Regions from separate parts of the Arthrobacter sp. M71 S08 genome, predicted to be linked through region 1. Evidence: riboswitches for the same ligand, from Rfam matches in the RefSeq annotation. Region 1 holds a riboswitch; each other region holds the start of a gene.
What was found. A riboswitch is a leader RNA that binds a small molecule or an ion and turns the genes downstream of it on or off. The one in region 1 is predicted to bind S-adenosylmethionine.

Region 1 (9,882 bases):
GTGGCTCGTCCTGCACCGCGGCTGGTTCCAGTGGCTGGAGATTCCCGCGCCCGCCTGATGCCGGGAGGACTGTCCGAGGGCGCGAAGGCCTGAGCTTCAGCTCCCGTGGTCGAAGACGACCTTCCCGAAGACGCCGCCGCCAGCCATCCGCTCAAATCCTGCGCGTGCCTCCCCCAGCGCATGCACTGAGTCGATGGTCGGGCGAACCCCGGTCACCGCAAGGAACCGGGCCAGGCGCTGGAGCTCGTCACGGGTGCCCATCGTGGAGCCCAGCACTCGCAACTGCAGAAAGAACACACGGTTCAGGTCCGCCGACGGGGCCGGACCGCTCGTGGCACCGCAGGTAACGACGGCGCCACCCGGCTTGAGCGCTTTCAGGGAGTGCGCCCAGGTCGCTTCTCCGACCGAATCGAATACGACGTCAACGCGCTCCGGAAGCCGGGCGCCGGCGTCGAACGCGTCTGCCGCCCCCAGCTCCAGCGCCAAGCGGCGCTTCTCTTCGCTGCGACTGGTCACCCACACCCGGTAACCGGATGCTCCGGCGAGAAGGATGAGCGCGGTGGAGACACCGCCTCCGGCCCCCTGCACCAGGATGGTCGAGCCCGGAGCAGCCGGCGACGTCGTGAACAGCATCCGGTATGCAGTCAGCCAGGAGGTCGGCAGGCATGCTGCTTCCTCGAAGCTCAGGTCTGCGGGCTTCGGCACCAGATTCCGCTCCGGCACCCAGACGTAGTCCGCCATTGTGCCGGGATAGTGCTCGGAGAGCAGGGAACGGCTGGGGTCCAGCGTTTCATCACCCTGCCAGCCGGGCGAGGAGATGACGCTGTGCACGATGACTTCGTTGCCGTCGTCGTCCACTCCGGCGCCGTCGCATCCGAGGATCATGGGGAGTTTGTCCTGTCCCAGGCCCACCCCGCGCAACGTCCACAGATCGTGATGGTTCAGTGTGGATGCCCGCACCCGGACCCTGCGAAAGCCGGTCGGCGCAACAGGTTCCGGGAGCTCACCGACCCGCAGTCCGTCAAGCGGGGAGTGAGCGGACATCGACTCGGCGTACACTGCGCGCATTCGGCGCTCCTTTACTCCGGGCTTGGTGAGAATGCTTCCGCTCCATCCTAGGCACGAGCCGCACTGCAGAGGGCCCGCACGGCCGACCGGCCCGTTTAGGTTCACTGCGCTTGCGTGTGGGAGACTTGAGGGCAGTCCGGACCCATGTGGTCGATCGGCAAAGCCAATATAGGCAACGTAAGGAGGCAGCCATGAGCAAGCGTGCACGCAAGCGCCGTGATCGCAAGCGCGGCGGCGCTAACCACGGTAAGCGCCCCAACACCTGACATCACGGTCAAAGCAAACCGAAGAACCCCCGTACCTGTACGGGGGTTCTTCTGTTTGCTTTGACCGTGATCTTTCGTAAAGGATCCCTAGTGGTCCACGGTCTTGATCTGGCTGATGCGATCGAGAATGTTCGCCTTCAGTTTCGCCGGTGCAACCTCTGTGCAGGACCGCTTCACAACCGACCGGATGAGGCACTCCAGATCGTGTTCCTGGGCGCATTCCGGGCAGTCCTCAAGGTGGTCCTTGATCTCGACCAGGTCGGCATGCGAGAGCGCACCGTCCAGGTACTCGTACAACCGTTCGATCCGTGAGTCGTCGCAGTCGCCAAGGCTATGGCAGTCGCTCATTTTCCGTTCTCCTGTGTAGTTCCACTGTCAGCTGTGGACGCGCGTACCGAAGCACCCATGCCGCGCTCGTGCGCGTACTCGGACAGCAACTCCCGCAGGAGCTTGCGTCCACGGTGCAGCCGTGACATCACGGTGCCGATCGGGGTGTTCATGATTTCCGAAATTTCCTTGTAGGCGAAGCCCTCGACGTCCGAGAAGTAGACCGCCAGGCGGAACTCCTCGGGGATGGCCTGCAGAGCCTGCTTCACATCCGAATCGGGAAGGTGATCGAGTGCTTCCACCTCAGCCGAACGCAGTCCTGACGAGGTGTGCTCGGCTGCCTTGGCCAACTGCCAGTCCTCGATGGTGTCCGAATGGGACTGCAGGGGCTCGCGCTGCCGTTTGCGGTACAGGTTGATGTAGGTGTTGGTGAGGATCCTGTACAGCCACGCCTTTAGATTGGTGCCCGGCTTGTACTGGTGAAATGCGGAGAACGCCTTGGTGTAGGCCTCCTGCACCAGATCCTCTGCGTCGGCCGGGTTGCGTGCCATTCTCATTGCGGCCGAGTACAGCTGGTCCACATACTGCATGGCATCCCGCTCGAACCGCGCCGTCCGCTCCGCAACGGACTCGGTGGACAGGTCCAGTTCCTCATCTTCGGCCGGGGTGGGCCCCGCCGCGGCTGTGGTATTCATTGCTGCAAAGTCTACGCGTCCGATGGTCTGCCGGCGCTGCGCCGGGCGGGCAGGTGCGTCCACGTGGATGCGCGGCGTGTGGTCTCGTACCGATGTTGCTGTACCCATCTGCTCCTCGTATCCGTCTGTTCAATGTTCAGGCTCCGGTATCCACAACCATCGGACGGAAGCGGATATTCCGGCTCGGACCCCGCAGCGGATCGCCTCGGTGCGCCAAAGGTGCAAAACTAGACACATCCATCCACGGTTGTAACTGACTTTGTTCGCATAAGTAGATCCGGTGCCTCCAGGGTGCTGGAAGCCAGGAGGCATTGTGACCCTTGTTCGCGTACTCGCCCGCCCATTGCTCGCCAGCAGCTTCGTCCTCACGGGCATTGACCGGCTTCGGCACACCGACGCCACGGCCACAGCTCTGCGTCCCACCCTGGACCGCATCACCAAGGCGGTGCCCGCTGCAGCATCGGCCACGAGCAACGAACAGCGCGTTGCGAAGGTCCTCGGCGCCGCACATCTCGGTGCGGCTGTGCTGCTGGGGATCGGCCGTTTCTCGCGGCTTTCCGCGACGGTGCTGGTGGGTACGTCGGTACTGAACGCGATTGTCGAGTTCAACAACGCCGACTCATCCACGTCGAAAGCCCGCAAGGACCGGCGTAACCAGCTCATCAAGAACCTCTCCCTGATGGGGGCCGTACTGCTTGCAGCGGTCGACACCAACGGACGGCCGAGCTGGGCATGGCGTGCAGAACACTTCGCCGAAGACGCGCGCCGCAACGCCCTCGCTCTGAGCCATGACACACGCAAGAGCGCCCGTTCGCTGGCCCGCGACACAGAAAAGCGCCTCAAGCTGGCCGAGAAGGCAGTGCGCAAGACGGCCTCTGAAGTCACGGGTAGCTAAGGGGCATGAGCGCGCTGTCCACTGCACCATCCACGTCATTCTGGCCCGCACCACACGCACGAGGCCCCGTTGATGCAACGGTCGAGGTCCCAGGGTCGAAGTCACTGACCAACAGGTACCTCATCCTTGCTGCACTCGCCGACGGCCCGAGCAGGCTGCGCGCTCCGCTGCACTCGAGGGATTCACAGCTGATGGTGGATGCCCTGAGGTCGCTTGGTGCCCGCGTAGAGGAGGTCGAGGGCGACGGTACCTTCGGACCCGACCTGCTCATCACGCCCGTCCCGGCGGATGCATCGGGTGATGCAAGCGTGGACTGCGGCCTGGCCGGTACGGTGATGCGTTTCGTCCCGCCGCTGGCAGCGCTCCGCAAGGGACGCACCTCGTTCGACGGCGACCCGCATGCCCGCCGGCGGCCGATGGGTGCAGTGATCAGCGCGCTGCGTGGTCTCGGTGTCCACCTCGAGAACGACGACGACGCCCTCCCCTTCACAGTCGCCGGTTCCGGATCCGTGGAGGGAGGCACCCTGGTCATTGACGCCAGCGCCTCCTCGCAGTTCGTGTCGGCGCTGCTGCTCGTTGGTGCGCGTTTCACGGAAGGTCTCCGTCTGCAGCATGTGGGCAAGCCTGTTCCGAGTCTGGATCACATCTCGATGACTGTCCGCGTACTGCGCGAGGTCGGCGTCTCCGTGGACGATTCGGTGCCGAACACGTGGCGCGTCGAGCCCGGAACCATCAACCGGTTCGATGTGCGCATCGAGCCCGATCTTTCCAATGCGGGACCGTTCCTCGCGGCGGCCGTTGCCACCGGCGGCACCGTACGGATGCCGCACTGGCCCGCCAACACCACGCAGGTCGGTGAGAAGTGGCGGACCATACTGCCCATGCTCGGTGCCGCCGTCGAACTGACCAGCGATTCCACACTGGTGGTCCGCGGCTGCGGGACCATCACTGGCGCTGAACTCGCGGATACCAGCGAGCTGGCGCCTACTGTGGCTGCGCTCTGCGCGCTTGCACAATCGCCGTCGGTGCTGACGGGGATCGCCCACCTGCGCGGCCATGAGACGGACCGTCTCGCGGCGCTAGTCGCCGAGATCACGCGTCTTGGCGGCGATGCCGAAGAGACGGCTGACGGCCTGATCATTCGCCCGGCACCTCTGCATGGTGGCCCGTTCCACACCTATGATGACCACCGCATGGCCACCGCAGGAGCGATCCTCGGCCTTGCGGTAGAGGGCGTCGAGGTCGAGAACATCGCGACTACCGGTAAGACCATGCCCCAATTCCCGAAGCTGTGGGAGGCAGTGGCAGCCACCGCTGATCCGAGCGGCCCACTGTGACACCCTCCGGGTCCAGGCGTGGGACCTCCTCCTGGGACGAGTCCGACGTCCGTATCAGACCGAACAAGAAGGGTTCCCGTCCCCGCACCAAGGATCGCCCGGCCCACGATGACGCGGTGACCGGCCGGATCATCACTGTGGACCGCGGACGGTATACCGCCGTCGTGGATGAGGACACCGACGCGGAACGCATTGTCATTGCTGCACGTGCCCGGGAGCTGCGCCGCTCCCCCGTCGTTGCCGGCGACCTTGTCGCGTTGGTGGGTGACGTGAGCGGCGAGCCGGATACCCTTGCCCGGCTGGTCCGGATCCAGGAACGCCACACCCTCCTGCGCCGCAGCGCCGATGACACGGACCCCGTGGAGCGAGCGGTGGTCGCCAACGCCGACCAGCTGGTGATCGTCGTGGCTGCCGCCAACCCGGAACCGCGCACCGGATTCATTGACCGCGCGCTGGTCGCCGCGTACGACGCCGGCATCCAGCCGCTGCTCTGCGTCACCAAGGCGGACCTCAAGGACCCGGCGGACCTGCTGGCCAATTACGAGCACCTTGATCTGCCCATCATCACGAGCCAGACCGCGTCCACGCCCGACGCCGTCGAAACGACGTCCGCCAGCGGCACGTCCGCACTGCTGGCCCCGGGCGCCGTGAGCCTGCTGAAAAGTCTCCTGGAGGGGAAGGTGAGCGTGCTCCTCGGCCACTCCGGAGTGGGTAAGTCCACGCTGGTGAATGCGCTCACGGGGGCCAACCGCGCCACCGGCGGCGTCAACGCGGTGACCGGCCGCGGTCGCCATACCTCTTCGTCCGCCTACGCGCTGAAGGCTGCCGACTCCGCGCCCGGAACCTGGATCATCGACACGCCGGGGATCCGTTCCTTCGGCCTCGCCCATGTCGATGCCGACCGCATCCTTGCCGCCTTCCCGGACCTCGCGCCCGGAACCGAGCAGTGCGAACGCGGGTGCAGACACGACGACACCGCAGTCAACTGCGGGTTGGACGGCTGGGTCGATTCCGGGGAAGCCGGAGAATCAGGACCCGTGCGCCTCGCTTCCCTTCGGCGGCTGTTGGGTGCAGGGATTGAGCATCCGCAGGGCTCGAAAGAGCTGGGTATGCAATAGCTTGTTGCGTGCAGCGGCCCATACCCTGCTAGACTGATGGAAGTTGTTGTGTTGCGCACGAATGTTAAGCCTTGATTTCTCTACGGAGTTCGAAAGCTTTTTTTGCAGGCGATATGAACACCGCGACGGGAACCCCGAAGTACGGGGGGATCCTACACTCAAGGAATGATTTAAATGGCAACAGGTACAGTCAAGTGGTTCAACGCTGAAAAGGGCTTTGGATTCATCGCTCCTGACGACGGCGGCGCTGACGTCTTCGCTCACTTCTCCGCAATCAACTCCGGCGGCTTCCGCTCGCTCGAGGAGAACCAGAAGGTCAGCTTCGAGACCACCCAGGGACCCAAGGGCCCCCAGGCTGAGAACATCTCCGTTCTCTAACTCTTAGTTTTCAAAGGAAGGGACGTCGGCTATCGGCCGATGTCCCTTCCTTGCGTTAAGACCCAGCTGGCGGGCTTCTACGGCGTGCAAAGGGCACTCAACGCCCCGGGCATCGGGCCTCCCGCATCTGCGCGTCCCGAGGATATAGGTTGAACTGTATGAACCTCCAGAGCTACAACGATGACCTTCGCCTTGCCCATGTGATGGCCGATTCCGTCGACGACCAGACCATGTCCAGGTTCAAGGCGTTGGATCTGGCGGTTGAGACCAAGCCGGACTTCACTCCGGTCACCGATGCAGACAAGTCAGCGGAAGAGGCAATCCGCGGACAACTCTCACGCGCCCGCCCCCGGGATGCCGTGCTCGGCGAGGAATTCGGGAGCAGCGGCGCGGGCTCACGACGGTGGATCATCGACCCGATCGACGGCACCAAGAACTTCGTGCGCGGTGTTCCCGTGTGGGCCACGCTCATCGCCCTGGTGGACGAGGGTCGCCCTGTCGTCGGCGTCGTCAGCGCTCCCGCCCTCGGGAAACGGTGGTGGGCAGCAACCGGAACGGGAGCCTTCACCGGCAAGTCACTGGCCGCCGCAACACGCCTGCGGGTCTCGAACGTGTCGCGCCTGGAAGATGCGTCACTCTCCTACTCGAGCCTGTCGGGATGGAAAGAACGCGGCAACCTCGATGAATTCGTGTCGCTCACGGAATCGGTCTGGCGTACACGGGCCTACGGTGATTTCTGGTCCTACTGCCTCGTTGCTGAGGGCGCTGTGGACATTGCGTGCGAGCCTGAACTCAACCTGTACGACATGGCGGCACTGGTGCCGATCGTTACGGAAGCCGGTGGCCGGTTCACGTCATTGGAAGGCGCGGATGGACCGTTCGGCGGCAACGCGCTGGCCACCAACAGCACGCTGCATAACGACGTCCTGAAGATACTCAACCCTTCGCTGGACGATCTGCTCCAGGAAAATACGGGCGCCTGACGTAGCCACGTAACAAAACGGGCGGAGACTCCAGACTGCCCTATTCTGGATTCATTGGTCACGAGTGCCAGCGCTAAACCCCGGTTTGCTGGCCGGCAACCCTCCTTCCGCGGTGGGGTGCCCCGGGTGACGACCAGGCCGTTCCGGAAAGTGGTTCGGCAAGCGCGGGGCCTCCCTTGGCAGGTCCCTTGAGACCACCATGGGGTTAACCTTCTGTGAGCAATGCACTTCTTGAGAACACCACCGAACTGTCCGCGGCACCGCTTGCATCCGTGCTGGGCGCTGAACTGCAGGCGCCCCTGGTTGACGGCACTGCTGTCCGCTACGTCAACCTGGATTACGCCGCTTCGACGCCGGCACTGCAGCAGGTCAATGACTATCTGCAGAGCATTCTGCCCTACTACGCGAGCGTTCACCGGGGCGCCGGGTACACATCTCAGATTTCAACGTCGCTGTACGAGAAGGCACGGAAGACCGTCCGGAACTTCGTGGGCGGCCGTGCAGACGACGCGGTCATCTTCACCCGCAACACCACGGACTCCCTGAATCTCCTGGCAGGTTGCGTACCCGCGGGCGGCGAGGTCCTTTACCTCGACCTGGAACACCATGCCAATCTCCTGCCCTGGCTGGACCGCCCACATCGCGGAATTGTCGCGGCTGACACGATAGAGGCGACGCTCACCGCTGTGGAGGAGGAGCTGGCGTCCGGGGGTATCAGCCTGCTTGCCGTGACCGGTGCCTCGAACGTGACCGGTGAGGTTCTGCCCATCGACAGGCTTGCCGCCCTCGCCCATGCCCATGGCGCGCGCATCGTTGTCGACGCAGCCCAACTGGCGCCGCACCGGCGGATGGACCTCGTGCGTGACGGAATCGATTACGTCGCTTTCTCCGGGCACAAGCTGTATGCACCGTTCGGATCCGGAGTTCTGGTCGGCAGGCCTGACTGGCTCGACGCCGGAACGCCACACCTTGCCGGCGGCGGTGCCGTGAAGGCGGTGAAGGTCGATTCGGTCTCATGGACAACCGGCCCTGCGCGGCATGAGGGCGGGTCGCCGAACGTCCTGGGCGCAGCGGCGCTGGCGTATGCAACGGAGGTTGTCGCGGCCCTGGACCCGGAGGATTGGCTGTGCCATGAATCAGACCTGCGGAACGCGCTGGTGGACGGGCTCTCCGCCCTCACCGGCGTCACCGTACACCGCATCTTTTCTGACAGCACCGACGCAATCGGTGTGGTGAATTTCTCCGTCCACGGTTACGACGCCGGCCTCGTCGCCGCCTACCTTTCCGCAGAGCATGGCGTAGGGCTGCGGGACGGGAAGTTCTGCGCCCATCCGCTGTTGAAGCGCCTGGGCCTGCCATCGGGCTCCCTGCGCGCCAGCTTCGGACTCGGATCCCGGCAGGACGATGTCGACCGACTGCTCACCGGTCTCACCTCGCTCATCCGCGATGGGCTGGGAACCGACTATGTAGTTGACGCAGGGCGCTGGGTACCGGCTGTCGAGACCCGTTCCTTCCCTGACTGGGCTCCGCACACTCCGGGAACGGCGGGCGCGGCACCCTGCACAACCGACTGACAGCGCGTAGCTGACCCTCCCCGTTCCCGAGTAGCTCGGACCGGGTGATTTAATTGACGGGTTCTGATCAAGTATCGACAGGAGCTGCCGTCATGGGCGTTGGAGGTCCGCGCCTCGCTGAGCACCGCCGTCGTGAGTTGGCTCGGGGCTACCTGCAGGACAGCGAGCGCTATGAGCGCGTCCGTCCAGGGTATCCCCCGGAGGCTGTGGACTGGCTGGTCCCAACGGATGCACGACGCGCGGCCGATATCGGGGCCGGAACCGGCAAGTTCACGAGGGAGCTCACCCACCGTTGTCCTGCGGTGACGGCGATTGATCCGTCCGAGGACATGCTCTCCGTCCTCGGACAGCAGCTCCCATCAGTGGCAAGAGTTCAGGGCACGGCCGAGGCTTCCGGACTCGGCACTGCGAGCGTTGATCTTGTTTCGATCGCCCAGGCTTGGCACTGGTGCGACGCGGCGTCGGCGAGCGCGGAAGCAGCGCGCATCCTCGTGCCGGGAGGAGTCCTCGGCCTTGTCTGGAACCAGCTGGACGTGAGCGTGCCATGGGTGCACCGGCTTTCCCGCATCATGCATGCCGGCGACGTGTTCCGGCCGAGCTACCGTCCGGTGCTGGGACCGCTCTTCTCGGAACCGGAATCGGTGGTAGTCGCGTGGACGCAGGCCCTCACGGTTCCGGACATCGTGGAACTCGCGCGGTCCCGCAGCTATTACCAGAACGCTTCGACAAGCACCCGGGCGAAAGTTGAGGCGAACCTGTTCTGGTACCTCAACGACCACCTCGGACACGATCGCGAAGCCCTGCTCAGCCTGCCGTATCTGACCTACTGCTGGCGGGCCACCCGGCTTGGCAGCGCCTGCCCCGCCGGCTTATGAGACCCTAGTCCGGGTTCGAGCCCTCGGACGTTTTTGTCGCGAAATCCGCACCCTCGGCAGGATCCTGCGCGTGCGTGCCTGTGTCAGCGGGGTCCTGCGAGCGGTCCCCTTCCGCCGGCTGTTCGGTGTGCTCGCGCGGTTCTTCTTCTTCGTACATTGACTCTTCCTCGTACTTTGACTCTTCGCTCATCTGCGCCCCTCCCGGGTCTCGTTGGTGCCCTGCACCCACTCTGCACCGCCGGACAGGTCCTGTCGAGGGAACCTTCGCCCGAGAACCGGCTGCGTCTGGCCATTCGAGGACAAAGCGGGCTAAATTTAGGTATGCCGAAATTCTTGATTCCGGTATGCCTCATCTGGTTGCTTGCT
Region 2 (9,882 bases), on a different contig from region 1:
GTCGGGTTCACGAAGTACAGCCGGTACGGCGCCGAGGATTGCAGGTACGTCGCCACGAAATAGGACGCCCGGGACGGCTTGTCTGAAGCCCCGACAATGGCAATTGACCCGGCGTTACGGAGGATGTTCAGGCGCTCCGGTGCGGATGGACCTTCCCAGGTACGTTGCTGCGTGCTCATGCCTTCACTCCCTCATTCTTGAATCCGAGCGCTTCCTCCAGGTGGGCGGGTGTCCCGGCCACCGCCATGTCCAGAGCCTGGTCGAGATCCCAGAGGATGTCCTCCAGGTCCTCGAGCCCTACCGAGATGCGGATGAGATCCTCTGGGATACCCGCTGCTGCGAGCTGTTCGGCGGAGAGCTGCTGGTGCGTCGTGGACCCCGGGTGGATTACCAGGGTTCTGGCGTCTCCGACGTTGGCGAGATGGGACGCCAGCTGGAGGGCCTCGATGAACCTCTGACCCGCTTCCCGACCGCCCTGGACTCCGAAGCTGAAGACCGAGCCGGGACCCTGCGGCAGGTACTGCTTGGCGCGCTCATGGTGAACGTGTGAGGGCAGGCCCGCGTAGTTCACGTACTCAACGCGGCGGTCCTTCTCAAGCCACTCGGCGACGGCCTGGGCGTTGGCGACGTGTTCATCAACGCGCTGCGCCAGCGTCTCCACTCCCTGCAGGAGCTGGAAGGCCGACGACGGCGACAGCGACGGCCCGATGTCCCGCAGCTGTTCCGTCCGCAGCTTGGTGAGGAACCCGTATTCGCCGAAGTTGGCCCACCACTGGATGTTCCCGTAGGACGGGACAGGCTCGGTCATGGTGGGGAACTTGCCGTTGCCCCAGTTGAAACGTCCGCTCTCAACGACGACGCCACCGAGTGTGGTGCCGTGGCCGCCAATGAACTTGGTGGCCGAGTGGATCACGATGTCCGCACCGTGTTCGATCGGCCGGATCAGGTAAGGCGTGCTCAGGGTGGAATCGATGATGAGGGGGAGGCCGGCGTCGTGCGCCACCTTGGCCAGGCCGGCAATGTCCGAGATCTCACCGCTGGGGTTGGCGATCACCTCGGCATAGACAGCCTTGGTGTTCTCCTGGATCGCCGCGGCGTAGTCGGCCGGATCGGTGCCCGGCACAAAAGTGGTCTCGATCCCGAAGCGGCGCAGTGTCACGTCGAGCTGCGTCACGGTGCCGCCGTACAGCTGGGAGGCCGCGACGATGTGGTCGCCGGCCTGGCACAGGGCTGCGAAGGTGATGAACTCGGCGCTCATGCCCGACGCCGTGGCTACCGCACCGATACCGCCTTCAAGGGAAGCGATGCGCTCCTCGAAAGCCGCGACGGTGGGGTTGCCGATGCGCGAGTAGATGTTGCCGTACTTCTGCAGCGCAAAGAGGTTGGCGGCGTCGTTGGTGTCCTTGAAAACGAAGGACGTGGTCTGATAGATCGGCACTGCCCGGGCGCCATGCGTGGCATCGGGGGTTCCGCCGGCGTGCAGCGCGCGGGTGCGGAAGCCGAAAGTGCGGTCAGCCATTGAACGGCCACCTTTCCTGGAGGGTGTTTCTGACTCTTCTCAAGTATCGCCCTATCGGGCGGCGAGCACTTCAGCGATCCGGGGAACGCAGGCCTCATTCTGAAGGCTCGTGGTGTCACCCAGCGGTGTTCCTTCATACAACTGGGTCAGCAATCGCCGCATGATCTTCCCGGAGCGCGTCTTGGGGACGTCCTCCACGACGACAACGGCGGACGGCTTGGCAATCGGCCCGATTGCCTTCGCCACGTGGTTTTGCAACTCTGTGTGTAGCTCAGTCTGCAGCACTTTGTCGTCTCCGGCACCACCGTGCACGACGACGAACGCAGCGATGGCATGGCCGGTCACCGCATGAGCCACGGGGCAGACTCCGGCCTCGACCACCCGCGGATGCGAGACGAGCGCGGACTCGATCTCGATCGTGGAGAGCCGGTGGCCGGAGATGTTGATGACGTCGTCCACGCGTCCGAGGATCCAGGTGTCGCCGTCTTCGTCGTACCTCGCGCCGTCGCCGGCAAGGAACCAGCCCTTGTCCGCGAACTTCCGCCAGTAGGAATCGAGGTATCGCTGCGGGTTGCCCCACACGGTGCGGGCCATGGCCGGAGCATGACGGTCAACCACAATCACGCCCTGTTCACCGGGCGCAACCGGGGCGCCGTCGTCGTTCACGATGCGGGTGCTCACTCCCGGAAGCGCGCGCGAGGCACAGCCGGGCTTGAAGGAGGCATCCGTGGGGCGTGGGCTGAGGACGGTTGCGCCGGTTTCCGACTGCCACCACGTGTCGACCATGGGTGCGGCGCCGGAGCCGACGTTCTCGCGGAACCAGCGCCATGCCTCCGGGTTGGTCGCTTCACCGACCGTGCCGAGGACCTTGATGGAGGAACGGTCGTAGGAGTCGGGGACGCCGTCGGGGAACCAGCCCATCAGGGAGCGGATGAGCGTGGGCGCGGTGTAGTAGCTGGTGACGCCGTACCGCTCGATGATCTCGAAGTGCCGACCGGGATGCGGGGTGTTCGGCGTGCCCTCGAAGATCACCTGGGTAGCACCGTTGGAAAGCGGGCCGTAGATCTCGTAGGTATGGGCCGTGACCCAGGCGAGGTCGGCGGTGCACCAGTGGACGTCGTCGGCCCGCTTCGCAGGGTCGGGGTCGCTGAAGAGGTACTCGTAACTCCACGACGCCTGCGTCAGGTAGCCGCCGGTTGTGTGCACCAGCCCTTTCGGTTTCCCAGTGGTGCCGGAGGTGTACATGATGAACAGCGGCGTTTCGGCGTCGAAGGCCTGAGCCTCGTGGACGGGGGAGGCGGCAGCGACGGCGTCGTGCCACCACACATCGCGGCCCTCCTGCCAGGCGATGTCGCTGCCGGTCCGCCGGATCACCAGGACGTGTTCAATCGAGTTCTTATGGACGGCATCGACTGCCTCATCAACGGTGTCCTTGACCGGCACCGCAGTGCCGCGCCGGTACTGCCCATCGGTGGTCACCAGGAGCTTGGCGCCGGTGTCCTCAACCCGGAAGCGCAGCGCCTCCGCGGAGAACCCGCCGAAAACGAGCGAGTGCACCGCGCCGATACGCGCACAGGCCAGGGTCACGACGACGGTCTCCACCAGCACGGGGAGATAGATGACCACCCGGTCACCCTTGCCGATGCCCAGGGCGGTCAGGGCATTCGCGGCCCGGCTGACCTCCTCCTGGAGCTGGGCGTAGGTCACCGTGCGGCGGTCTCCCGGCTCGCCCTCGAAGAACAGGGCGGGCTTGTCGCCCAGTCCGGCCTCGACGTGCCGGTCCGCGCAGTTGTAGGCAGCGTTGAGCGTGCCGCCGGAGAACCATTCGATGCGGGGAACCGAGAGCTCGCCGTCCCGGTTCGGGCGTGCCGGCTCGAACGTGTGCGCCGTATGCCAGGGGGAGGACCAGTGCAGCCTGCGCGCCTGTTCCTCCCAGAACGCGATCCGCTCCTCCTCCGTGGTCAGAACCGGATCAACTCTGGCTTCAGAGGCGCTCACGTCCACCGCGCCTATGTCCACCGTCGAACCGCCCACCTTTCGGCGATGCCAAGAAGCGCGTCAGTCGTCTTGCCAATGACCGCGAGCAGGATGATCGCCAGGAAGATCCGGTCGGTGCGGCCGTTGTTGGTCGAATCGGTCAACAGGAACCCGAGTCCCAGCGACGACGCAATGAGCTCCGCAGCCACCAGAAACAGCCAGGCCTGCGCCAGCGCCAACCGCAGCCCAGAGAACACAGCGGGCACGACGGCGGGCAGCTGCACCGTGGTCAACAACCTGATCCCCTTCAACCCGAATGCCCGTGCTGCTTCGACGAGGTTCCGGTCAACGTGGCGCAACGCCAGGAACAGCGTGGTGAAGACCGGGAAGAACGCGCCGATGAGGATCAGCGTCACCTTCGAGTCCTCGCCGATTTTCATCCACAGAATGAGCAGCGGGACCCAGGCGAGCGACGGAACCGCCCGCAGCGCCCCGATGGTCGGTGCGAGCAGCGCATCGGCCAGCCGGGACAACCCGAGCAGGGCGCCCAGCGCCAGGCCGAGCGTGGCACCCAGTGCGAAGCCGATGAGCACACGCTGCGTGGAGATGGCGATGTGGATCCATAGTTCGCCGCGCTCAATGAGTTCGACGGCGGCGGTCAGCACCGCGGAGGGCGGCGGCAGCTGCACGGCGCTGAAGACGCCCACCACCGAGTTCAACTGCCAGGCGACGAGGATGATGGCGGGAACCACCAGTCCCAGCAGGAGACGGACCGGTCGCCGGCTCAGCAGCCCTCCGGAGGTCTCCGCAGGCTCGAGAGGTGAGCCGCCGTCGTCGTCCGCTGTTGTCACGGCGCGGCCGGTGGCCTCCAGGCCTTCCGCGCTGGTGGGGTAGGCGCTGGCCCCGATATTAGCGCCATTCAGGTCACCAATCTGGGTCATCATGAAGCCTTGATGGCGTCCGGATCGGCGTTGGTGACGAAGGAATCGTCGAAGAGGGTGTCGAGGGCTTCGTCGATCTTCTCCTGCGAGGAGACATCGCCGGTTTCCACGAATACCGGGCCGACCGTCTCGAGAACCTTCCGCTGTGCCTCGCCCGGTGCGGGGTCGACGTCCAGGTTGGTGCGCTCGATGATGACGGCGTTGGCGATTTCCACGTCAATGCCGGCAACGTCCGCGAGGATCTGCGCGGTTTCTTCCGGGTTGTCCTTGGCCCACTGGCGGGCCTTCTCGTAGGCGTTCACCACGGTCTGGGCAAGCTCGGGGCTCTCGGTGAGGAATTCCTCGTTGGCGTTGAGGAAGCCGTAGGTGTTGAAGTCGATGTTGCGGAAGAAGAGCTCGGCGCCCTCCTGCTCAGCCGAAGCCATGATGGGGTCCAGACCGGCCCAGGCGTCAACCGAACCGTTGTTCAGTGCTGCCCAGCCGTCGGCGTGCTGCAGGTTCTGCACGGTCACATCGGAGGGGTCGATGCCCGCGGACTCAAGCGACTGGATCAGGAAGAAGTATGGGTCAGTGCCCTTGGTCGCCGCGATCGACTTGCCGCGGAGGTCCTCAAGGGTCTCGATACCGGTGCCCTCAACGGTGACCATTGCCGACCACTCGGGCTGGGAGTAGATGTCGATCGTCTTGATCGGTGATCCATTGGACCGCGCGAGGAGAGCTGCGGACCCGGCGGTGGATCCGACATCGACCGCTCCGGCGCGGAGGGCTTCATTGGCCTTGTTGGAACCGGCGGACTGTACCCAATTGACGGTCACGCCCTCGTCCTCAAGCTCCGCTTCCAGCCAGCCCTGGTCCTTGATGACCAGGCTGAGCGGGTTGTAGGTGGCGAAGTCAATGTTGAGTTCGGTGGCCGTGGAACCCTCTTCGGTGGACGAGGCGTTCTCGCCGGCGAGGCAGCCGGTCAGGGCGAGCGTGCCGGTGGCGGCGAGCGCTACGGACAGGACGGCGCGGCGGGTGAAGGGCGAGCGGGTGCGGTTCATGGTTTCCTTTGCGTGGGGTAGCAGTCGCCGTGCGGACGGGCACGACGACGGAACAAGCTGTGTGTGTCTAGTGGCCTTTGACGCCGAGTGTGGTGAGCAGGGAGCTGCGCATTCGGCCGAGGTCGGCGGCATTGCGGTCCCGCGGGCGGTCGCCCGGGACGGTGAGTACCTCGGTGACGGAGGCGCCGGGGCGTGCCGGGTCGGTGGACTTGCCGAGCACGATGATGCGGTCTGCGAGCTGGAGGGCCTCGTCGACGTCGTGCGTGACCAGCAGCACCGTAGTGGGCTGGGCGGCGTGGATATCCAGGAGAAGGTCCTGCATCTTCAGCCGGGTGAGGGCGTCGAGGGCGCCGAACGGCTCGTCGAGGAGCAGTACGCCCGGGTTCCGGGCGAGCGCCCGGGCCAGGGATGCCCGCTGGGCCATGCCGCCGGACACTTCACGGGGCCGGTGCTCGGCGAAGTCGGCGAGCTCCACGAGGCCCAGCAGTTCGGTGACCTTCGCCTTGCCGGTGGCTGAGCTGGTCCCCCTGGGCAGGCCAATCGCGACGTTGGCCCGCAGCGACAACCAGGGGAGGAGACGCGGTTCCTGGAAGGCGACGGCGCAGCGGTCATCGATGCCGTTGACCGCGGTTCCGTCGATGAGGACGGCGCCGGACGTCGGTGCGTCGAGGCCCGCTGCCGCGCGCAGGAGGGTGGACTTCCCGCAGCCGCTGGCGCCCACAATGGCAAGCACTTCACCGGCCCGGACATCGAGGTTGATGTCGCGGAGGACCACATGCTCGCTGGTTCCGCCGCCGAAGGACCGCGTGAGGGAGGAGAAGGTCAGGGGAAGGGCCAGCTTGTTTGAGGCGTTGTTGGCGGCCTTAGTCTGTGCCTGCTGCTGCGCGCTGAGAACGGTGCTCATGTATAACTCCATCGCTCCTGGCAGTAGCACCCGTTCTCCTGCATGCAGGTAAGGGTTGCTGCGGCGTCAACGATCCAGGTCTCTCGGCCGCTCGGGATGGTGGACTTCCACTAAACGCTTTTATGACGGCCCGATGCAATATGTGTCGTAACAAAGCAGGTCCAGGCTGCGGTCACTCGAGCAGCCAGTCCACCGCTCGCTCCAGCAACTCGCGGTGTTCCGGTGACGCGTACGACGCCGCGTCGTGGCCGAGAGCGTCGTAGAAGCTCCGCGCTGTAGCGGTTCCCGCACCCCGTTCCGCCGTCCGCTCCAGCGGTCGCTCCAGCGGTCGCTCCAGCGACCAAATCAATGGATGCAAATGACCCTCATGTTCGTGGCGGGCATGGACGACGACGTCCGGTGACGTGCGCAGCCAGCTGTAGCGTTCGTCGTCGACCGTGAAGTCAGGGACGCCCACCGGGAAGGAGCCCTCAAGCGCAATGTGCGCCGGGCCGTACTCCGGGTGCATGGAAACGCCCCGCACCCAGCGGCCCCCGAGTGCCTTTTCCCAGGACTCCGAATCCAGAAAACTGGTGGAGCTGGAGTGCAGGGCCAGCAGCGGTCGTCCGCCTGCCACCCACGCGTCCAGCCCCGCGGAGGCGGCATCCGTTCCGGGGGAGGTGCCGTCGTCGCGCGGGAGGCCGACGTTCACCACCAGCAGGTCCGGCCAGGCGGCGGAGTCCTGCAGAGTCCCGAGGGCGTCGTCGACGTCGTCGGCGGTTTCCACGGTGAGGCCGTGACCCTCGAGCAGGGCGGCAACGGCAGCGGATGTCTCGGCGAAGGGGTGCCAGGGGTCCGAGTACCGGCCGGTGCCGCTCAGGAGCAGTGCCGTTGTCATGGGGAGCTCATTTCCGTAGGTGACGGGTGAGGGGTTCCGAGCGAGGAGTCCCTCACGATCAGGTCCGGGTTCAGCTCCAGCCGGTGGACGGGCCGCCGCCGGCCCTCGGCGATCCGGGCGGCGAGCATCTGCACCGCCACCCTGCCGACGTAGTGCTTCGGCGGCCGCACCGCGGAGATGGCAGGCTCGGCAAGGTAGGCGACCTCGTCGTCGTACGCCACAACGGCCAGATCACCGGGTACCGCGACGCCCCTGTCTCTGCAGTGCTGCACGAGGGCTACCGCCTGAATGTCCGAGTGCACGAGCAGCGCGGTTGTGCCCGTATCCCGGCATCTGGCAAGGATCTCGTCGAACTGATCGGTCTGGTGGCCGCTTTGGGCGTGCTCGGCGCAGTCAGCGTAGGTGGCGTTCTCAGAAATGCCGAGCGCAGTCAGAGCTTGCCGCCAGCCGCGGACTACATGACGGCTTGTGGGACTCCCCGAATCTGTGAAGCATCCGACCTTCCGGTGTCCTTCCTGCCAGAGGTGCCGGACCGCCATCCCGGCCCCGAACGCGTGATCGGTGGCAACCCATTCCAGCCGGTGCGCCGGGATGGCGGTGGGGGAGCGGCGCTCAGCAAGGACAACGGGCACCGGTAAGGAATTTAGCCAGCGCAGGAGATCGTGTCCCGCTTCTTCCGACGTATTCGGCGCAACAATAATGCCGCCGATCCCGTCCATCGCAAGGAGCGCCTGGACCTGACGGCGGTTGTCCTCCGCGTCGTAGGAGGACCCGCGCACCACCAGTCGTACCTTCTGCGCTTCGGCTTCCGAGCGCGCACCGCTGATCACCTGCGGCCAGTAGTAGTCCAGCGACGGGACCACCATGCCAAAGGTATGCCGGTTGCCGGTGAGCTGCTCCGAGGCATCGCGTTCCAGCGGGCTGGGCAGCACCGCCCCGCCGTGTACCCGGGAGACCAGCCCCTGTTCCGCTAGCGCGTTTACGTCCCGCCGGATCGTCAGTTCACTCACGCCCAACTCTGCCGCGAGCACCCGGACCGTGATGGCGCCGTGCGCCCGCAACTCGTCCATCAGCCGTTCCCTCCGCTGGAGGGAAAACATCGACCGGCCTGCCTGCCGGGCTTCGTCGTTACTCATCATGCACCTTCACTTCCAGGGTAAAACTGCCGTTCCTGCGGTGTTCTGCACTCATGCGGAAGGTCAGCCGGATCAACCGTTCGCCCCACACCGCCGCAAGGAGCGGGTCATCCAGCTCCCAGTGCTCGGTTCCGACGTCGGCAATGCCGGCATCCCAGCCGAGCTGTGCCTTCCGTCCACCTATGACGCCGGGAATCCCCTCGGGCGATATCGTCGCTACTCCCTCACCCACCTGTGAGAGGATCCCGGCGACCAGATAAGAGATGTCGACGCGGTCATCCGCGTTCTCCGGCGGCTCCGGCAGCGCCCATTCGTCGCTGACGAGTGCCCTCCCGCCTCCGCCGCGCCGCAACGACGCAGTCCGTCGCCAACGGGAGCCTGCGGGCAACCCGTACGCCTCTTCGAGCTGCATCACCATCGCGGGGTTGTCGGCAGACGGTTCCTGCACGACGACGGCTGCGAACTCCCCGCCCACGCCCTGACTCAGCCCCCACGGGGCGGGGACAGAATGCCACCCGCTTTGCATCGCGCGGATCGAGTAACGGTCCGGGCTGAAGGTCTGAGCTGTGTAGGTTGGCTGGCCGGCATCGACCAGCAGCGGGACACCGTCCACAGCCACGACCACAGAACCCACATCAAGGTGGTTGTGGTGCTCGCCGTTGTGCCCGCCCTTTGCGGTCAGCGTCACACCGTTGCCTGTACCGGGGTGCTCCCGCGCGACCATGATCTGAACGGAGGCAAGATACGTGAAGGGAATCAGCGACGGCTCGCCGGTGCCGTTGCGCTCGGACGTTACAGCGTGCATGGCCCGGAGGAGTCCACCGTCCGTCACCGGCTGTTCGGCAACCATTGCCCGCGCGTGGCGACCGGCGTCGTCGTCGTTCAGGCGATTAGCCCACCGGCGGAGCAACTCCCAGGGGAGGGCGTCTGATGCCCGCCCGGGGCCGTCGGCGACATTCAGGAAGAAGCGTCCGCCCAGGTGCATGCGGTGGGGGAAGGCGATCAGTTCCCTGGTGATCGGGAGGTCACCGCTGAGTTCGCCGTCGGTTGCGGCTTCGAGAAGTTCGAGGGCCTCGAGTGCCCGCCCGGCGCCGTTCCACCAGTAGGCGAAACCCTCATCGATCGCACCGTCGGAGGGGAGTGAGGCCAGGAAGCGGTCCAGGCCCTCGATGACCCGCGCGGTCAGCCGCGCTCGCCGGTGTGGATTGTCTTCGAGCAGCAGCGCCGCGGTGAGCACGTTGAAGTGGATCCATGGATTCCAGTTGTGGACGTCGCCATGCAACCCGAGCCAATGCCAGTCGAGCCGCTCGAGGAACGGAAGGAACACCCGCGTGGTGGCTTCCGATCGAATCCGCCGGCGCAAACCCGGGGTTCGCCCGTCCAACCGGTCCCCCAACAGCAAATCAATCCAGGCGAGCTGCGCCACCACCTCGCCGGCTCCTAGATCCAAGTACGGCTCATCCCGGTCAGGCAGAACGTGACGCTTGC
Region 3 (9,882 bases), on a different contig from region 1:
TCTACCATGTCACCGTAACCACACTTCCTTCTCCCCGCCGGGACGTGATGTCAACGAACCCAGGCAGGGTTCGAGCCCTTTCCCGCATGCTGATCAACCCGTAGCCGGCATTGGCGCCCGTCGCACCGTCAACATCGAAACCCACGCCGTCGTCTTCAACAACCAGTTGCCGCCGGTCACGGTCCCTGCCCAACCGCAGGCTTACCTGCTCAGCGTGGCCGTGGCGCACTGCGTTTGCCACTGCCTCGCGGGTGATCCGCAGTAAGGTGTGCTGCTCCTCCGAATTTGCGTCGATGGAATCATCGACCTCGATGTCCAAATGCACGCGGTACCTTTGCGCCAGCTCTCGCGTTGTCCGGCGCAAAACGAAATCCAGCGACTCGTCCCCGCCATGGCCGAGGGCGTGGACGGCGGCACGGGCTTCGTCCAGAGCTCGATCGCAGGTAGCGAGGATCCGGGTCCGCGCCGGCGAATCGGACGGCAGGGAGTAACCTTCCATCCGGAGCAGAGCGAGCTCCTGGATGACACCATCATGCAGTTCGCGGGAGAGCCGCCTCCGGTCCTCCAGCATGGCAACCCGGGAAGACGCGTCCCAATATTGTTTGATCTCCCGGCTGGCGCCGATCAGCAACAAGACGTAGAAGCCGGTCCGCAGCAGGTCGCCGGTATAGAACCAATCCGTGTATAGCGAGGGAAACAGCGCGTAGTTGACGCGGGCGCACGCTGCAACGGCGCAAGCCGGGCCAAGCCAGTGCAGCAAGGGGTCGTCGCGGTTAGCCGCACGCCTCGTGAAGGCGACGGATGCCAGGAAAAAGCACAGAGCCGCCGCGGCTTGGGCTGCCAGAAACAGAAAGTGGACGGCAAACAGCGAAGGCTGCGTCGTTGCGTCCATGGAGCGGTCCAAGGCAGCGGGCAGGTGGCCCCTTACCGCCCACAGGGCCGCAGACCCCAAAATGACAAGACCTATTGGAATCGTCACCGTCCGCAGCCCCGAACGTGACGGTGACTCCCGGTTCGGGCTTACCAGGGCCGCGGTCGCGATGAGCGCTGCACCGATAGACCGGAGCGCAAGCGGAAGCCACACATCGAGGCTCCCCTCGCGGTCCCCTGTCAAGGAGGCCGTCAGCCACGACATGCCCGTTCCGGCGGCAGCCAGAAGCACGAGGCCTTGGGCGAGGAGCAAGTCCTGAAGCCTTCTCCGCCGCTTGAACCGGCCGGCAAGCAGGTATGCCACCAGCAAAGCCACGCACGCGTCCACAGAGTCCAGCACTAAGTGCACGGCAGGACTGCGGTAGCCAAACAGCACGTGGGGACTCCACACCACAAGGCCGGTAACGACGATCCCAACGGCCCACCCAGCCAGCGTCAGGCGAAGGGCGCGTCCCGGGCTTTCCCCACCAAGGCGTTCGTCACTCGACATCGGTCCCCCCACTCGGTCCGGGTGCATTGAGCCTCTCGGACTAGCCTCGATACCAGCTTCAGCGGTAGCGTCCGCCCACCATTCGTATCCTCCGCAGGTTGAAGGAACCTTGGGACCAACAGCACCCAACCGGGCATCCTCACGGATTGCCGCTGGTTGCCCGAGGGTCACCGGAAGATGTTGTATCCGCCCCAGCCTGAGCCGACGATGGTGCGCGTGCCCCACGCACCCCTGCTATAGGGGTAGTGGGCGAGCCTTCCGTCAGTCAGTCGGCTGATGACTCCCTGGCTTCCGCTGGTGAATGCCGCCACCGTGGTGATGCTGTCGACAGCGTTCCACCCGGTGCCTACCACGCGCCTGGGCTCGGTGAAGAAGGTGCCGGATCCCGTGGAGCGGTACAGCAGCAGATTGCCGTCGCTGCGCCTGGCGAGAAGGTCCTGCCTTCCGTCCTGGTCGAAGTCCACCATGGTGAGGTAGAGGCCGCCCCAGCTGGTTCCGATCTTGGTGCGCGGACTCAAGCCCTTTCCCGCGCCGTTGCCGTAGTACCAGAGAGTCCCTGCAGCGTCGTAGGCAACGATGCCCGGATACCGGTCGGCCGTGCGCCAGCTGCCGATTGTCAAGTGGTAGCTGCTCCATCCTGAACCGATGGCCTGGGCGGGCGCGAACCCTCCACCATGCTTCCCGGAGTAGAAACTCAGCCGGCCGTCCTTCCATTGCGCGATGATGTCGAAGACGCCGTCGCTGTTCCAGTCGGTCACGTACCCCTTCGACAGCCCGGACCAACCGGAACCGATCTTCTGCCGGGGCTGGAAGCCGCCCTGGCCTGTAGCCGGGTAATTCCACAGCACGCCGTCCGGCCCGGCCGCCACTATATCTGCGGCGCTGCCGATGCTCGGACGGAATGGAGCGGAAGCCGGTTGCTGCGAACCGATCTTGATCGTCGAGGCGACACTGGGCACGCCGTTGCCGTCCACGGCAAAGAGCAGGTAATTGCCCGGCACCAGCACGCCGGGATCCACCGGCAACGTTAGCGACGCTGTGTTGCCCGAAACCGCTGTCGCGGTCAGCGGAACCCGCCGTTGATCGGTGTTCACGGAGTGGGTCACCGTACCCATCCGCATCAGTGAGAACTCGGTGGTCGGCGCTCCAGTGGTCACCGCAATCGTGCTGCCGGGCGCGGCCGACGTCGGTGCGGATAAAATTTCCGGCCGGGTGCGCGGGCTGCCGTCTGCGTTCAGCAGGTAGGGCGGCGTGAAGATCTGTCCGTCCAAATTGTTTGTTGTGCAGTTGCCGCACAGTCCACCACCGCCGACAAAGACACGGCCATCCGGGAGCAGCAGGGCAACGCTGTGATAGGCGCGGGGGGTGGCCATCGAGGCGAGCGTGGTCCACAGTCCGGTCGCCGGGTTCCAGATTTCCGGAGCCCTCGGAGCAGGCCCGGCCTCACCACCGACCACCAACACTTGGCCATCGGGCAACGCGACTCCATTCGCGAACGTCCGGTTGACGGCCATGTTTGAGGTCCGGGCCGCGGTGACTCCGTTATTGATGTCGATCGTGTCCGCCCGCGCGGTGGCATTTATACCCGAGTAGGCAGGTGCTCCGCCCACGGTGAGAATCTTCCCGATGTCGTACATCACGGCGTTACCATTCATGGCGTCGGGGCTATCGGAGCGCAGACCCGCCGGGGTGATGCTGCCATTGCCTGTGGTGGAGATCCAGTTCATTTGGCGACTCGGCCCGGCGTGGAACACACGGCCGCCGGGGGCGGCAAACAACCAGGCATGATTGTCGGAACGGTATTCGCCCGCGGGATCAGCGGTCAGGATGCTGCCGGACAACACATTTGGCAGCCTTCGCCAGCCCCCGACGGCGGACCACACCTCGCCGTGCTTGTTGCCGACGCCGCCGGACCATGACCCGCCGATGGTAAACACCTCGCCGGTGGACGTGGTCACGTTGGACTGGTAACCGCGGGCGATCTGCATGGCTGGCCCCGCGGTCCAGCTGTTCGCCTCAGGGTTGTACAGCGAGGTCTTCGTGCTGTTACTGCCCCCGCTGACCATGATCCGCCCGTCCGGCAGCATCGACGTCCCGGGGCAGAACATGTCGTGACCGGTGTTGGACACCTGGGTCTGGCTCACCTCGCCGGTGGTGAGGTTCAGGATGGACGTCTGGGTATATCCCCTGGCCCCGCTGAACGTGGTGGGGGAGTAGGCGGACCAGGTCAGCAGTTTGTTGCCAGGCAGCAGCGCCGCCGCAGCCGGGACAAGCGGGAATTTGATCGTCGGGCCCCAGGATCCCTGCGACTCACTTGTCACAGCCTGAACCGTCAGGTTCGCGGTGGGTTCCTCGGACTCCGGGGCCGCATCCGAGACGACAGCCGGAGCCACCGGACCGTGCTCGTGTACTCCGGTCGCGCTCGAAGGCTCGGCCGAAGCCGTAGCCGACGCCCCGTATCCCGCGACCAGCAGGGAGACCATCACAACCGCAGATACAAGTCGAGACATCGGTGCGCCTCCGTCCGGATTCATCCCGCGCTTAGCAAAAGCTAACGCGGGCGCCATGGAGGAATCTTGGGACCGCTCACCTGGCTTCGCTCTCGACGGATACATCTTCGTCATCTTGGCGCCCACTACAGCTCGCCTGCCTACACTGTGCGTAGGTCATGAGCGCCAGCATTAAGCCCCGGCTTGCTGGCCGGCAACCCTCCATCCGCGGCGGGGTGCCCCGGGTGAGGACCTGGCTGTCCGGCGAAGGGCCGGATGGCAAGCGCGGCCCGTGGTGCTCCCAGCATGCCGGGCCAATAGTAGAGGAGCCTTGAATGTCCAACGGATGGTCCTTCGAAACACGCCAGATCCACGCCGGGCAGGAGCCTGACGCCACCACAGGTGCCCGGGCACTGCCCATCTACCAGACCACGTCCTTTGTATTCCCCAGCGCCGAAAGCGCCGCTAATCGCTTCGCGCTGGCCGAGCTGGCGCCCATCTACACGCGCATCGGCAATCCCACCCAGGACGCGGTGGAGCAGCGGATCGCGAGCCTGGAGGGCGGTTTGGCTGCCCTCCTGCTCAGCTCCGGGCAGGCGGCGGAAACCTTCGCGGTCCTGAATGTTGCCGAGGCTGGCGACCACATTGTCGCCAGCCCAAGCCTGTACGGCGGCACCTACAACCTGTTTGCCCACACGCTGAAGAAGTTCGGCATCTCCGTCACCTTCGTAGCGGACCCCGACAATCTCGACCAGTGGCGCGACGCCGTCCAGCCCAACACCAAGCTGTTCTTCGCCGAAGTTGTGTCGAATCCCCGTCAGGACGTCCTCGACATCGAGGGCGTTTCCCGCACTGCCCATGAGGCAGGAGTGCCGCTGATCGTGGACAACACACTGTCGACGCCGTACCTGATCCGCCCGCTCGAGTGGGGCGCGGACATCGTGGTCCACTCCGCGACCAAATACCTTGGCGGCCACGGCACAGCGATCGCCGGGGTAATCGTGGACTCCGGCAAGTTCGATTTCGGCAAGGACCCGGAGCGCTTCCCCGGCTTCAACACGCCGGACCCCACCTACAACGGGTTGGTCTACAGCCGTGACCTTGGGGAAGGCGGCGCCCTGGGTGCCAACCTGTCCTACATCATCAAGGCACGCGTTCAACTCCTGCGCGACCTGGGCTCAGCGGTGTCGCCCTTCAACGCCTTCCTGATCTCCCAGGGACTGGAGACGTTGAGCTTGCGGATGGAACGCCACGTCGCCAACGCGGGGGAAGTTGCCCGCTGGCTGGAGGCACGGGACGACGTCGAATCCGTCGCCTACGCCGGGCTTCCGTCAAGCCCGTGGTACGAGCGCGGTCGTCACTACGGACCCAAGGGGACCGGTGCCATTGTTTCCTTCAACCTGGCCGGCGGAGCCGAGGCCGGCAAGCGGTTTGTAGACGCGCTCGAGCTGCATTCACACGTCGCGAACATCGGAGACGTCCGGTCCCTGGTCATCCACCCGGCATCCACCACGCACAGCCAGCTCTCCCCGGAACAGCAGGTTGTCGCTGGTGTCGCGCCTGGTTTGGTCCGGCTCTCGGTGGGACTTGAGCATATTGACGACATTCTGGCGGATCTCGAGACCGGCTTCCGTGCGGCGAAGGGTGCAGCCAGCGCCGAGTAGTGAAAATTAGCGGCCGGTCAGGAGTCTTAGTCCCTGACCGGCCGCGGATTCGGCGCCTGTTACCGCGCTAAGCTGAAAGGCCTGCCACCACCGCGGACTGCTCGTTGTGCGTAAGGTAGCTGCGCTGAATGCTGATCTGGTCAGCGACATACTTGGCGTCATGCCACACGCCCCAGATGAAGCTCGATCCGCGGCGTGACTGCCAGGGTAGCCCAAGGAAGTAGATGCCGGGCTCAGTGGAAACCCCGCGCTGCTGCCGCGGACGGTCCTTCTCGTCGAATGCATCGACCTCCAGCCAGCTGTAGTCAACGGCGAAGCCCGTTGCCCAGATGATTGTGGTGACGCCGGCATCTGCAAGATCCAGTTCGAGGAGGGGATTGGATACGCTCTCCGGATCCGGTCGCAACTCGCGTGCCTCCGGCTCCTCGGGAAGATCAAGGCCGTTGCGCTCGACGTAGGCATCAGCCTCGTCCAGTAGCGCAAGGTAGTGCGCATCACCGTTAGCGATGTTGTCCCGAAGATCCTCGGCGAAGCGCAGGGTTCCCTTGTCGAAAGAGACGGTCCGGCCCGTCAGCTTGATGCCGTCGTCGGCGAGAGTGCGGAAATCGACGGTGTGGCCGCCGTCGGCCCCGCTCACCGCGATCGTCACATGCTCCGCGCCCTGTGGAGGAGCGGAAGCTTCCCACTTGTTGAGCACTCCGAGCCACCAGCAGAAGTCCCGTCCGCGGTAGCTTCGCGGGGGCCGGTCATGGGGACCCACTGACAGGTACACCTGGCGGCCTGACCGCTGGATCTCGGAGGCAATCTGGACGCCGGATGATCCGGCTCCCACCACAAGCACTGCACCTTCGGGCAGCTGGTCCGGGTTGCGGTACTTGCTCGAGTGCATCTGGGTCAAACCAGCGGTGTCGGGAACGACGGCGGGAATCACCGGACGCTGGAACGGCCCGGTAGCAGCCACCACGTAGCGTGCGGTGAAGTCTCCCGCCGACGTCGTCACCTTGAAACCGGGTGCGCCGACGTTCCGGCGCACGGACGTCACCTCCACACCACATCGGATCGGTGCTCCGATCTTCTCGGCGTAGGCGACAAAGTAATCTGCGACCTGCTCCTTGGAAGCGAAAGCTTCCGGCTCTACGCCGGAGAACGTCATGCCGGGGAAGCGGTCGTGCCAGGCTGGCCCGTTCGCAACCAGGGAGTCCCACCGTTCGGAGCGCCACCGCTCTGCGATGCGGTGTCGTTCCAGAACCAGGTGCGGAATTCCCTGCTCGCTCAGATGTTCGCTCATCGCGACGCCGGCTTGGCCTGCGCCTACAACGAGGACCTCAACCTCGGGGTTGGACATGTGGATCTCCTCTGCATGAGACGAACTGTGATTGGGGTGAGCGACATTCGAAGTTGTGCGCTCTGGTGCGATGACCGGCTCCATCAAATGGCTGCCGTTGCACCTCCTTGTCATCTCATTCTTGTCCGTGGTGTTTCATCTGCATAACTAATAAATCCGACCTTTTGAATCTGAAATTCAGATTCGACTGCTTGACTATAACGTTTGATCTAGTGCTCGCTCATACACCGTCTCGCCGCCAAGTATGGTCCTGGCCACTTGCACGCGATCGAAACCTTCGGGGCCCTCGATCCGGCCGGTAAGAACCACCAGATCGGCGAGTTTGCCCCGCTGTAAGCTTCCCAGCTCGCCTGCTGTCCCCGAAGCCTCGGCTGACCCAAGCGTGTACGCCCGAATGGCCTCATCAATACCAAGCTGTTCCTCCGGCTGGGCAGGCTCCCGCGATTCGGGATTCAGGGCGTGCACATCCTCTGAAGGAGCAGTGCGTGTGCACGCCGTGTGAAGGCCCCACAGCGGATCAGGGCTGGTCACCGGCCAGTCGCTGCCCATCGCGAGATGCGCGCCGGCGTCGCGAAGTGATGCGAAGGGGAAGTGGTATCGGGCCCGTTCCTCGCCAATAAGGGGAAACTTCCGCTCAAGAATCTCCTGGTCGTTCCGAGCCCACAGGGGTTGCAGGTTGGCTGTTACCTCGAGCTCGCCGAACCGGCCGAAGTCGGCTGGATCGACGACGTCAAGGTGCGCTATCTGGTGTCTTTGTCCCCTACCGTTCCGGCGGCGAGCGTGGGCCACGGCATCCAGGCATTCTCGGACCGCGCGGTCGCCGACTCCGTGAAAGTGGATGCTGAGCCCGGCGGCGTCGAGCTCTGCAGTAATTTCGCCGAGGTGCTCGGGGCTGATCACGGAATCACCGCGGGCTTCTGGATGCACGCCCCTGTACGGCTCGATAAGTGCGGCTGTGCAGTTTTCACAGATGCCGTCCTGCATAATCTTCACGCTATGCACGTTGAAGCCAGCCTCACCGCTCGCCCTTAGCCGTTCGAGCATCTCTGGGACGTACTCGGGTCCGGCTGTTGGAGGCCACCACATGGACCCCGTCACCCGTGCGCGCAGGGAACCGTCAATGATGGTTTCGATGTAGGCAGGAAGGGAGTCGGGCAGGGTCAGGTAGGCACCGAGGATTGCATCATGCCACGAGGTGATCCCAAGGGAGAACAGGTGCTGTTGAGCCGTCAGTAGCCCTTGGCGGAGATCCTCTGGACGGAGAGGAGGGATGAGCCTGGAGACGAGCTCGCCCGCTGCATCCATAAGCACGCCTGCTGCCTCGCCGTGTGAGTCCCGGACGATTCGACCTGCCGCAGGATCAGGCGTGTTCCTGTCGATGCCCGCTCGGCGAAGAGCTTCGGTGTTCACCCAAACGCCATGTGCATCGTGGCTTGTGAAGACAGCGGGCCGATCCGGCACCAGTTCGTCGAGCAGATGCCGGGACGGTAGGCCGCCGGGAAACACGTCACCGAACCAACCGGACCCCACCACCCATTCGCCGACATGGTTCGACGCGAAGGCACGAATGAGGCCGGCGTATCCCTCGAGTGAGTGCGCGGCGTCGAGATTGCATCCAAGTAGCGCAAGTCCACCCGCTTGTGCGTGGATGTGCGCATCATGGAAACCTGGCAGGACAGCCGCACCTGCGGCTGCGATCAGTTGAGTCTCGGAACCGGCAAGCGGGAGGATCTCATCGTCGCTGCCGACTGCGGTAATCCTCCCATCAGTGACGGCTAGCGCGGTGGCGCGGCTGCGGTCAGGGGACCACAGCTGCGCGCCGGTAATGACGAGGCTCGGAGAGCTCACTGCACCCCCACTGCGGTGATCGCGGAACGCTTCCAAAAACCATAAACGATTGCTGGTACCGCGAACCCAACCATCCACGCAACATCGACGAAACCGAGCGGCTCCGCAAATGGCCCGGTGTACATCGTGGTCACCATGAAAGGAATCTGCACGAGGATGCCGACGAGGTAACTCACGAGTCCGATCCTGTCCCAACGACCGTAGATCCCTCCGTCACGCCGGAACATTTCATCCACCGCGTAGTGACCCTTCCGCAGGATGAAGTAGTCAACCAGGTTGATCGCCGACCAGGGAATGAGGACGTACAGCAGGATGGTGACAAAGTTGCCGAAGATGACCAGGAAGTCATCCTTTCCCAGCAGCGCTCCGAGCATGGCAAGAAGTGCATAAGCAACTGTCATGACAACGCGCTTGACCGTATCGATACGAATTTTGGATGAGAGGGTCTCGAATACGGTCAGAGAGCACATCACACCGGAGTAGATGTTGGACGAGTTCATCACCGCCGAGGCGATTCCGAACGCAAAGAGCACTATCGGACCGAATCCTCCGAGCAGTCCGCCAAGCGCAGCCATGGCGTCACCGTCGGTGGTCGTGAGGCCGACGAACGCACCGAGGATCATTACCAGCACTGTGCCGATGACGAGACCGAGGTAGGTGGCCCAGAACGCCTGCTTTGCTCCGCCCTCGCGTGGCATGTATCGCGAGTAGTCGGAGACGTAGGGTGCATAGGCAAGCTGCCAGGTGACGCCGATAGCGAGCATTCCGAAGAAGCCGGCCGCGGTGAAGCCGAGGTCGCTTTGCACTGCAAAGGTCGCAGGGTTCGACGCCGCGATGAAGATGGAGATCACTACGAGTACCCCGACGACGACGGAGAACATGCCCATCAGCTTGCGCACAAGGTCGTAACCAAAGATTGCGACGGCGAGAGCGATCACGGCACAGACAATGATCCCGGCGTTGATCGAGTCACTCTGGAAAACCGCCGCGAAGCTCTGCGCCGCAACGACGAGGTTGGAAGCGAAGAAACCAAGGAACATGATGAGCGCGATGAGCGCGAGGATGCTTCCGCCGAAGTAGCCGAACTGCCCACGGGCTTGAAGCATCTGCGGAATT

Region 2: another riboswitch for S-adenosylmethionine. It lies ahead of AC5RTB_RS13455 (ABC transporter ATP-binding protein); the one in region 1 lies ahead of AC5RTB_RS11935 (aminotransferase class V-fold PLP-dependent enzyme).
Region 3: another riboswitch for S-adenosylmethionine. It lies ahead of AC5RTB_RS04120 (bifunctional o-acetylhomoserine/o-acetylserine sulfhydrylase); the one in region 1 lies ahead of AC5RTB_RS11935 (aminotransferase class V-fold PLP-dependent enzyme).

What each region holds. Positions count from the first base shown of each region.
Region 1 covers NZ_JBNHEY010000005.1:120,950-130,831, reverse strand. The annotation lists gene AC5RTB_RS11985 (GDSL-type esterase/lipase family protein) at 1-58, shown strand, start outside; gene AC5RTB_RS11980 (zinc-binding dehydrogenase) at 97-1,068, opposite strand; gene AC5RTB_RS11975 (50S ribosomal protein bL37) at 1,260-1,334, shown strand; gene rsrA (mycothiol system anti-sigma-R factor) at 1,422-1,682, opposite strand; gene AC5RTB_RS11965 (sigma-70 family RNA polymerase sigma factor) at 1,679-2,356, opposite strand; gene AC5RTB_RS11960 (DoxX family protein) at 2,670-3,251, shown strand; gene aroA (3-phosphoshikimate 1-carboxyvinyltransferase) at 3,257-4,588, shown strand; gene rsgA (ribosome small subunit-dependent GTPase A) at 4,585-5,706, shown strand; gene AC5RTB_RS11945 (cold-shock protein) at 5,881-6,084, shown strand; gene hisN (histidinol-phosphatase) at 6,243-7,067, shown strand; SAM riboswitch class IV at 7,124-7,238, shown strand; gene AC5RTB_RS11935 (aminotransferase class V-fold PLP-dependent enzyme) at 7,283-8,641, shown strand; gene AC5RTB_RS11930 (class I SAM-dependent methyltransferase) at 8,734-9,516, shown strand; gene AC5RTB_RS11925 (hypothetical protein) at 9,521-9,706, opposite strand; gene AC5RTB_RS11920 (metal ABC transporter substrate-binding protein) at 9,838-9,882, shown strand, end outside.
Region 2 covers NZ_JBNHEY010000007.1:415-10,296, forward strand. The annotation lists gene AC5RTB_RS13430 (CoA-binding protein) at 1-179, opposite strand, end outside; gene AC5RTB_RS13435 (O-acetylhomoserine aminocarboxypropyltransferase/cysteine synthase family protein) at 176-1,519, opposite strand; gene acs (acetate--CoA ligase) at 1,571-3,517, opposite strand; gene AC5RTB_RS13445 (ABC transporter permease) at 3,529-4,437, opposite strand; gene AC5RTB_RS13450 (aliphatic sulfonate ABC transporter substrate-binding protein) at 4,437-5,477, opposite strand; gene AC5RTB_RS13455 (ABC transporter ATP-binding protein) at 5,545-6,381, opposite strand; SAM riboswitch class I at 6,387-6,484, opposite strand; gene AC5RTB_RS13460 (ThuA domain-containing protein) at 6,554-7,258, opposite strand; gene AC5RTB_RS13465 (LacI family DNA-binding transcriptional regulator) at 7,255-8,394, opposite strand; gene AC5RTB_RS13470 (heparinase) at 8,387-9,882, opposite strand, start outside.
Region 3 covers NZ_JBNHEY010000002.1:45,937-55,818, forward strand. The annotation lists gene AC5RTB_RS04105 (response regulator) at 1-8, opposite strand, end outside; gene AC5RTB_RS04110 (sensor histidine kinase) at 2-1,420, opposite strand; gene AC5RTB_RS04115 (galactose oxidase-like domain-containing protein) at 1,588-3,930, opposite strand; SAM riboswitch class IV at 4,085-4,201, shown strand; gene AC5RTB_RS04120 (bifunctional o-acetylhomoserine/o-acetylserine sulfhydrylase) at 4,245-5,573, shown strand; gene AC5RTB_RS04125 (flavin-containing monooxygenase) at 5,641-6,918, opposite strand; gene AC5RTB_RS04130 (amidohydrolase) at 7,114-8,766, opposite strand; gene AC5RTB_RS04135 (purine-cytosine permease family protein) at 8,763-9,882, opposite strand, start outside.